2 regions of the Cellulomonas sp. C5510 genome follow, and region 2 is predicted to be linked to the other one. Evidence: riboswitches for the same ligand, from Rfam matches in the RefSeq annotation. Region 2 holds a riboswitch; the other holds the start of a gene.

Region 1 (4,298 bases), on a different replicon from region 2:
CGCTCGGCTGGGCCACCGAGGCGTTCGTCGAGCTGTTCTGCCACGGCTCGACGAGCCCCGCCACGATGCGCTCCGCCGTCGAGCGCTACCCGGAGGTCGTCGCCGCCAGCACGGTCACCGGCGACGTCGACCTCGTCGTGCAGGTACGCGCCCGGGACATGCGGCACCTCGAGCAGGTGGTCGAGCGGTTCGCGGCCGAGCCGTTCGTGTCACGGACCCGCTCCACCGTCGTGCTGTCGGCGCTCGTGCGGCGACCGGACGTGCCGCCACCGCCCGCCTGAGCCACCGGCCCGCGCCCCGCGTCAGCCCGCCGCGCCGCCGTCGTGCCCGGCTCCCGCGGTCCCCGCGGCGTCGCCGGCCCCGGCGGACGCCACGCGCTCCGCGCACCGGTTCGTGACCACCATCACCGGGCACGCCGAGTGGTGCAGCACGGCCTGGCTCGTGGACCCGAGCAGCAGCCCCGTGAAGCCGCCCCGGCCCCGCGACCCCACGACGATCAGGTCGGTCGCCGCGGAGAACTCCGTGAGCAGCTCCGCCCCGGTGCCGTCCAGCACGGCCCGCCGCACCGTGGCGCCGGGGTGGTCGGCCAGCGCGCGGTCCACGACGACGTTGAGGCCCTCCGTGACGTCCGCGAGCACCTGCGTCTGGTCGATCGTCGCGGGGAGCCACGCCATGACGCCCGAGCCGCTGCCGACGGGCACGCCCGCGACGGCCGTGAGCTCGGCACCCCACGCCTGCGCCTCCTCGATCGCGTGGCGCAGCGCGAGGTCCGCCTGCGGGGAGCCGTCGACGCCGACGACCATGCGCCGGACCGGCCGCACCACCGGCGCGGACTCGTCGCTCGGAACGATGCCGCCCCGACGCTGGTCGCGCAGCGGCACGACGACGGTCGGGCAGTACGCGTGCGCCGGCAGCGTCGACGAGACCGTGCCGAGCAGCCGGTCCGCGAACCCGCCCTTGCCCCGGGTCCCGACGACCACGAGCGAGGCGTCACGCGACATCTCGACCAGGACGGCGGCCGCGTCGCCGGTCGCGACCGTGGTGGTGACCTCGAGCCCCGGTCCCGCGACGCGCTGCTGGGCCTCCGCGAGCACCGCGCGGGCGCCCTGCTGGATCGCGGTGTCGTCGAGGGCCGCGTACCCGCCGTCCAGCGAGGCCGCCGTGAACGACGGCAGCGTGTACGAGCACACCACGTGGAGCGGCCGGCGCCGGGTACGCGCCTCGCCCGCCGCCCAGTCGAGCGCGTGCATGCTCGCTGCCGACCCGTCCACCCCGACCAGGATCTCCGCGTCCCGCTTCATGGTTCCGACCTCCTTGGTGGCACACCCCAGTGTGCCTCGGATCATGCCGGTTCCGCACCTGCCGCGGAGCGAGGCGTGGCGTCCCCTTGCCGACTTCTTGACCCGTGGTCCTCAGGCGGCCAGGTACGCGGACCAGGCGGGCTCGTCGGCGGCCACCCCGCGCAGGAACGCCGTCGCACCCCGCGGGGCCGACGGCGTCCAGGAGAGCTCCCACCCGATCTCGTGCAGCAGGTGGTCGGCCTTGCGGTGGTTGCACCGCCGGCACGCCGCGACGACGTTCGTCCACTCGTGCCGGCCCCCGCGCGAACGCGGGTGCACGTGGTCGACGGTGTCGGCGTGCGAGCCGCAGTACGCGCACCGGTGGTCGTCGCGCTGCAGCACCGTGCGCCGCGTCGGCGGCAGCGGCCGGCGCACCGGGACGTGCACGTACCGCGTCAGCGACAGCACCACCGGCAGCGGCACGGCCACGTGCTCGGAGTGCAGCACCCGGCCGTCCGACTCGAGCACGGTGGCCTTGCCCGACATGACGAGCGTGACGGCGCGCGGCAGGGCCACGACGCACAGCGGTTCCAGGCTGGCGTTGAGGAGCAACGTCCGGGGTGGCGCAGGGAGCAGCACGGCGAACTCCTTGACCGGGGGGCCCGTCTGGCTGACGGGTCCGCTGGGGAGCGAGCAGCGCCAGCGTACGCGCCCACCCCGGGAACCCGCGCCGTCCGCCCGCGCCGCGCCCCCGGTGCCGCGCGCAGGCGCCCCGGCACGGCAGGACCCCCGCGGCCGGTGGCCACGGGGGTCCTGGAGGCGTCGTGCGTGCCCGGGAGGCTCAGCCGATGCGGATGAACGTCGGCGAACTCTGCCAGATGGCGCGGAACTGCACCGTCTTGCCGGGGCGCGGCGAGTCGATCTGCTGGTCGCCGCCGGCGTAGATCGAGATGTGGCCGGGGCTCCAGATGAGGTCGCCCGGCTGCGCCTCGGCGGCCGAGATGACCGTGCCCGCGTCGCGGATCGCCGACGACGTGCGGGGCAGCGAGATGCCGAGCTGCGCGTACACGTAGGACACGAAGCCGGAGCAGTCGAAGCCGTCCGGGGTCGTGCCGCCGGACACGTACGGCGTCCCGACGTAGCGGGCCGCGATCTCGAGGACCGCGTTGCCGGCCACCGACTGCGGGACGGCGGCGGCGGCGACCTCGACCGGGGCGGCCGCGGCCGTGGCGCGCTGGGCGCTGCGGGAGACGACCGGCTCCGGCTCGGGCTCCGGCTCCGGCTCGGGGACCACGGCGGTCACGGCGGGGGCCTCGAAGGTCCACGCGGCGTCGGCCGGGGCGGTGACGACCGGCGCGGTGTCGAGGACCGTCTTCGCGGAGGCGGTCAGCGCGGTGGTGTCGACCGACGGCAGCGCCGCCTGGTCGCCGGACGTGGTCGCGGCGCCTGCCGGGACGGCGACCGCGGAGACCATGAGCCCCGTGGTGGCCGCGACGACGGCGGTGCGGCGACCGGCCTGGGCGAGGGTGCCCGTGGCGGCGGTGGCGAGGTCGGTCAAGGGGGTGACGGGGCGACGCGCGGAACGGTGTCGGGCGCGCACAGCACTAGCGGACACGTACAGCCTCTCCTGGCGCCTACGAGGTGAGCTGTCGGGTTCGGGTGGAGATACCCGGCCGCGTGGCGCTCCCGGGAGGTCCGGTCACGTCGCGCGGCTTCACCCCAAGGACACCGTCGCCGGTGCCCGCAAGTGGTTCCCCCGCCCCTGCCGGCGAGTCGTACGGACCTCGGGCGGCGGCAGGGTTCGGCGTACCGTCCAAGGGCTCTGACGGAGGAGGGTTCCGTCGAGCAGGACCGACCGTACCCGACCCCCGAGCCGATTGTCACGTTCCGGTCACGATCCGTTTGCCGAGCACCCGCAGGCCCCCGCGGGGACCCTGGTCACGCACACGACGAGGCCCCGCGAGTGGCGCGTGCCACACCGCGGGGCCGTCGGTGCCGGACGCGGTCGCCGGCGCGGGGCGCGGACCTCAGCCCACCCCGAGGAACACGTGGCGCGCGACCTCCTGCGGCAGGTCGAGCACCGTCTCCGCGCCGGGCGCGCCGACCGTCACGACGCCGACGCCCTTCTCGACCGTGACCTGCTGGCCGGGCCGCACGCCCGCCTGCGCGAGGCGCGCGAGCAGGTCGACGTCCGTCTGGATGGGCTCCCCCAGCCGGGCGACGACACCCGTGGTCGGGCCGGGCGCGGCCGCCGCGACGGCGACCAGCGACTCCACGCCGTCGAGGAACCCGACCGGCGTCCGCTCCTCGCCGATCTCGTCGAGACCGGGGATCGGGTTGCCGTACGGGTCGAAGTGGGGGTGGTCGAGAAGGCCGGCGAGCCGGCGCTCCACCCGCTCGCTCATGACGTGCTCCCAGCGGCACGCCTCCTCGTGCACGTACTCCCAGTCGAGCCCGATCACGTCGACGAGCAGCCGCTCCGCCAGCCGGTGCTTGCGCATCACGCGCATCGCCTTGGTGCGGCCCGCCTCGGTGAGCTCCAGGTGGCGGTCACCGGACACGACCACGAGCCCGTCCCGCTCCATGCGGGCGACCGTCTGGGACACCGTCGGTCCGCTGTGGCCCAGGCGCTCGGCGATGCGGGCCCGCAGCGGCGTGATGCCCTCCTCGGTGAGCTCGTAGATGGTCTTCAGATACATCTCGGTCGTGTCGATCAGGTCACTCACGCCGGTGCCCTCCTGTGTGCGCGGACGTCCGTCCACAGGCTAGTTGGTCCTGCCGCCGGGCGGCGTCGGGCGCGTAGGGTGCGGCGCGTGACCGTGACGCCCGCCACCGTGACCATCCCCGAGGAGCTCCTGCCGTCGGACGGCCGGTTCGGGTCCGGGCCCGCGAAGGTCCGCGACGCCCAGGTCCGGGCGCTCGCCGAGGTCGGCCGCAGCCTCCTCGGCACCTCGCACCGCCAGGCCCCCGTCCGTTCCCTCGTCGGCCGCGTGCGGGCCGGCCTCGGCGAGCTGTTCT
Region 2 (4,298 bases):
TGCTGGTGGGACCGGCCGTGCCGCTGGACACGAGTGCGCAAGCCGGGACGCTGCGAGTCGGTGTCGTCCAGGGGAACGTGCCCGAACCAGGCACGGACGGGGCCGCCCGGGCCTGGCGAGTGCTCACCAACCACGTCGAGGGCACCAAGTCGTTGGCCACGCAGCCCGGAGCGGAGCCTGTCGACCTGGTGATCTGGCCCGAGAACGCCACCGACATCGACCCGCGTCAGGACCCGCGGGCTGCAGCACTGGTGCAAGAGGGGGCCGCGGCGATCAACGCCCCGATCCTGGTCGGCACAGACCGCGACACCCCCGCAGGGCGCTACAACGACATGGTCGTGTGGGATCCCCGGCGGGGGCCCCTGACGTCCTACTCCAAGCAGCAACCGGCTGCGTTCGGCGAGTACGTCCCCCTGCGCGCGTTGGTCCGCGTGTTCTCCCCCGAAGTGGACCGCGTCAGCATCGACATGATCCCTGGGACGAAGCCCGGGGTCCTGTCCGTTCCGGCCCCCCGCCTCCACCGCGACATCCCGGCCGCCACCGCGATCTGCTTCGAGGTCGCCTACGACAACCTCGTGCGTGATGCAGTGGTCCGAGGTGGGCAGTTCATCGCGGTGCCCACCAACAACGCCTCGTTCGGACGCAGCCCCCAGTCGACCCAGCAGCTCGCCATGTCCCGCCTGCGGGCGGTGGAGCACGGGCGCGCCGTCATCCAGGCGTCCACGGTGGGGGTGAGCGCCGTGATCGCTCCCGACGGCACGATGAACCTCCGGACGTCGCTGTTCACCGCGGAGACCCTCACTGCGCAGATCCCCTTACGCACCGCACTGTCACCAGCGGACCGCGCACGGGACGCCCCGGTGGCGGTGGCGACGGTCGCGGCACTGATCGCCGTCGGCTCGGGCGTGGTGACCAGCCGCCGACGCCGACCTCCCGTGCACCCGTCTCGGCCCGGGACTTCGTCGGACCTTCATGAACCCTGAACGGAGCATTCAGCACACCGGGTCGAGCCTGGTGGCCATGCCACCGGAACCGGTCGACACGCCTGCCCAGCTCGCGGACGCGACGAACCCCCGATCCCGCACCCGAGCGCTGTGGTCCGCAGCGAGCAGCGCGCTCGGTGCGGTGGTGGGACTGGCACCGCACGTCCTGCACCACGTCGGCCCGTTGGTCGGTACTGCGATTGTCGCGGGTTCCGGCGGGACCGCCCTCTTCGGCGTGCTCGGGCTGGCCGCCACCGTCCCCATGCTGGTCAAGCTGCACAGGCGCAGCGGGTCGCTCTGGCTGCCAGCCGGCGCTCTCGTGCTCTTCGCGATCGCCTTCGCGTTCTCCACCTTCGTCCTCGGGCCGCTCATCAGCGGTGAGGAGCCGACGGTCCCCAGCAGCGACGTGCACGAAGGGCACCATCCCGCCGACAGCTGAAGCTCCCGACGGTGCACCTCCACGCCGCCCGTCGGCACAGCGCTGTACGGCGCGACCGCGACGCCGCACAGCGCTGGCGTCAGCCGACCCGGATGAACACCGGCGAGGTCTGCCAGATCTCGCGGATCTGCACGGCCTTGCCCGGAACCGGCGCATCGACCTGCAGGTTCCCGCCGGCGTAGATCGAGATGTGCCCCGGCGACCAGATCAGGTCGCCGGGCTGAGCCTGGTCCCGCGGCACCTCGACCCCCGCGTACCGCTGCTGCGCGGACGTCCGCGGCAGCGTCACCCCGACCTGCGCGTACACGTACGAGGTGAACCCCGAGCAGTCGAAGCCGCTGGGCGTGGTGCCGCCCCACACGTAGGGCACCCCCACGAGGCTCGATGCTGCCTCGACGATCGCGCTGCCGTTCGCGCTGGCCGGCGCGGGCGCCCCGATCCCGGGCGACGGTGCAGGCGTCTCGTCCCGGGCCGTGCTGCGAGTCGCAGCCGGGGCCTGCTCGGGCTGCGGCTCCGGCTCCGGCTCGGGGGCCGGCGGTGGCGTTACCGCCGTAGCAACGGGATTGTCGAACGTCCAGGTCGCCTCGGCCGGAGTCGCGACGACCGGCCCGGACTCGATCACCGCTCTGGCCGCCGACGTGAGTCGTGCAGTGTCCAGCAGCGCGATCCGGCTCTCGTGATGGGAGGGCACCGCCGCGGACGCCGGGGCTGCCACCAGGGAGACGACCATGCCCGACGTCGCCACGGCAGCTCCGGTGCGGCGCCCGGCGGCAGACAGACCGGAGGCGGCCACGGCCTGTGCGTCGGTCAGGGGCGTTCGGCTGCGCCCGGCCGCGCGGTGGCGCGCTCGGGCGAAGGGGCGTGCGGGCATCGACGACTCCTGCCGCCTGCGAGGTGAGCTGTCGGGTTCGGGCCGGAGCAGCCCGGCCGGTCCATCGAGACCGGCTTCACCCCAAGGGCACGACGTGCCCGTCCATCCTGGTTCCCCCGCTCCTGCCCGTGCGGTCTGCGGGTCGTCGAGCAGCGGCAGGACTCGGCGTTCTGCTCGACCCACCCAGTCGGCGCCTGGGTCGCGACGATGCTAGGCAGCCCATGCGGTGCTGTCATCGCCCACCGGCGCAATCCTGGCGTGCGAACAGGTCTCGAGACCGCCGCACGGCGCCCCGCAGGGCGGGCGAAGTCGCTGGTCGCGAGCGTTCGTCTCGCGCACGGTGTGTCGTGGACGCACGCACCGCCTCGTCGGGAACTTCAGCGAAACTTCATGGAAGCCGCTGAAGCGGCTTGATCTACACAAGCGACGCTAGACGGGAGCCGAGGGGTCCCCAGACCCCGGATCGATCGCCTGAGGAGCACCCCGAGCATGATCCGCCGTCGTCCTGTCGTCGTCGCAACGACCGCCGTCGTCCTGGCCGCGGGCGGTGCTGCGTTCGCGGTCAGCCGTGCGCTGGCTCCCGCCGCAGACACCGCGGTCCAGGAGAGCATCGATCTCCCCGCGGTCGACCGGTACGACATCACCGGAGCGACCACGCAGGGGGTCGTCGACCTCGACATCACCACCGCAGAGATGACGCTGGGTGGTCGGTCCGTCGAACGGTATCTCTACGCGGACGCTGCAAGCGAAGTCGTCCACGGGGCCGGGGTGCCGATCGTCGTCGACGTAGGGCAGCGGCTGCAGATCGACGTCACGAACTCGACCGACACCGCGACCAACATCCACTGGCACGGGATGAGCGTGCCCGCCGACCAGGACGGTCCAGGCATCCTGATCGACCCCGGACGAGAGCACCGGTACGAGTTCACCGCTGCCCGCCCAGGAACGTACTGGTACCACTCACACGAACGACCGGTGCGCGACCAGGTCGATCGCGGCATGTATGCACCGTTCATCGTCCGCGAACCCGCGGACGCGCGCTACGACCTCGACCAGGTCCTCGTGCTCGACGACTGGGTCGTGGATCGCACCACCGGTCACATGGAGGTCGTCGGCGACGTCGACACCGTCAACGGCCGCACCGGCCAGGACATCGAGCCGATCAGCATCACCGGCGGGCAGATCGCCAAGCTCCGGCTGGTGAACGCCTCGACCGCCAAGACCCAGGACCTGACGTTCCCACTCGACGTGCGCGTCACCCACACCGACGGCGCACCCCTCGTCGAGCCCTACAACACCCGCCGGCTCAGCATCGCCCCAGGCGAGCGCTACGACGTCGAGGTCGCCCCGGTCGGCCACCTGGGGTCGGGCTTGTCGATCACCAACGAGCGCGACAACGGAATGACCATCCCCGTCCACTACACCGCCTCGGACGCTCCCGCGGCCGTCTCGCCCTTCATCCCGCCCGCACCCAGCGACCTCGACCCCGACCTGCTGAGCCGCGAACCGGACATCGAGATGGTGCTCGCCGACGCGATGACGATGTCCGCAGGCATGGGCATGGCCTGGACGATCAACGGCGACGTCTTCCCCGACGCTGAGACGTTCGACGTGCAGGTCGGGCGCACCTACCTCGTGCGTTTCCGCAACGCCGGGCAGCACCGAATGGACCACCCGATGCACGTGCACGGCGCGCACTTCCGGGTGCTATCCACCGACGGCCAGGCCCTCGAGCGGGAAGTGTGGAAGGACACCGTGGCGGTGCCACCGGACAGCTACGTCGACGTCGCCGTGACCTTCGAGCAGCCCGGGACCTGGATGGTCCACTGCCACATCCTCGATCACGAGGACGCCGGGATGATGACCAGCATCACGGCGACATGAGACGGCGCGACCGGCGCCCGCCGCGGCAGCCACCCGGCCCGACCCACGTCGCCACCCCGCCGGCGTCGCGCTCGTGGATCACCGTCAGCCTCGACGAGCGAGACCGGTGGCCGGCGCTCGC

What was found. A riboswitch is a leader RNA that binds a small molecule or an ion and turns the genes downstream of it on or off. The one in region 2 is predicted to bind cyclic di-AMP.
Region 1: it holds a riboswitch for cyclic di-AMP, as region 2 does, so the genes downstream of both, K5O09_RS02970 (C40 family peptidase) here and K5O09_RS18910 (C40 family peptidase) in region 2, are expected to answer to the same signal.

What each region holds. Positions count from the first base shown of each region.
Region 1 is NZ_CP081862.1:645,793-650,090, reverse strand. Features, by position in the region: gene K5O09_RS02985 (Lrp/AsnC family transcriptional regulator) at 1-281, shown strand, start outside; gene K5O09_RS02980 (universal stress protein) at 303-1,301, opposite strand; gene K5O09_RS02975 (HNH endonuclease) at 1,413-1,919, opposite strand; gene K5O09_RS02970 (C40 family peptidase) at 2,122-2,895, opposite strand; cyclic di-AMP (ydaO/yuaA leader) riboswitch at 2,898-3,097, opposite strand; gene K5O09_RS02965 (metal-dependent transcriptional regulator) at 3,308-4,006, opposite strand; gene serC (phosphoserine transaminase) at 4,094-4,298, shown strand, end outside.
Region 2 is NZ_CP081863.1:89,385-93,682, forward strand. Features, by position in the region: gene lnt (apolipoprotein N-acyltransferase) at 1-983, shown strand, start outside; gene K5O09_RS18905 (hypothetical protein) at 1,021-1,422, shown strand; gene K5O09_RS18910 (C40 family peptidase) at 1,502-2,215, opposite strand; cyclic di-AMP (ydaO/yuaA leader) riboswitch at 2,293-2,471, opposite strand; gene K5O09_RS18915 (multicopper oxidase family protein) at 2,783-4,177, shown strand; gene K5O09_RS18920 (DUF2752 domain-containing protein) at 4,174-4,298, shown strand, end outside.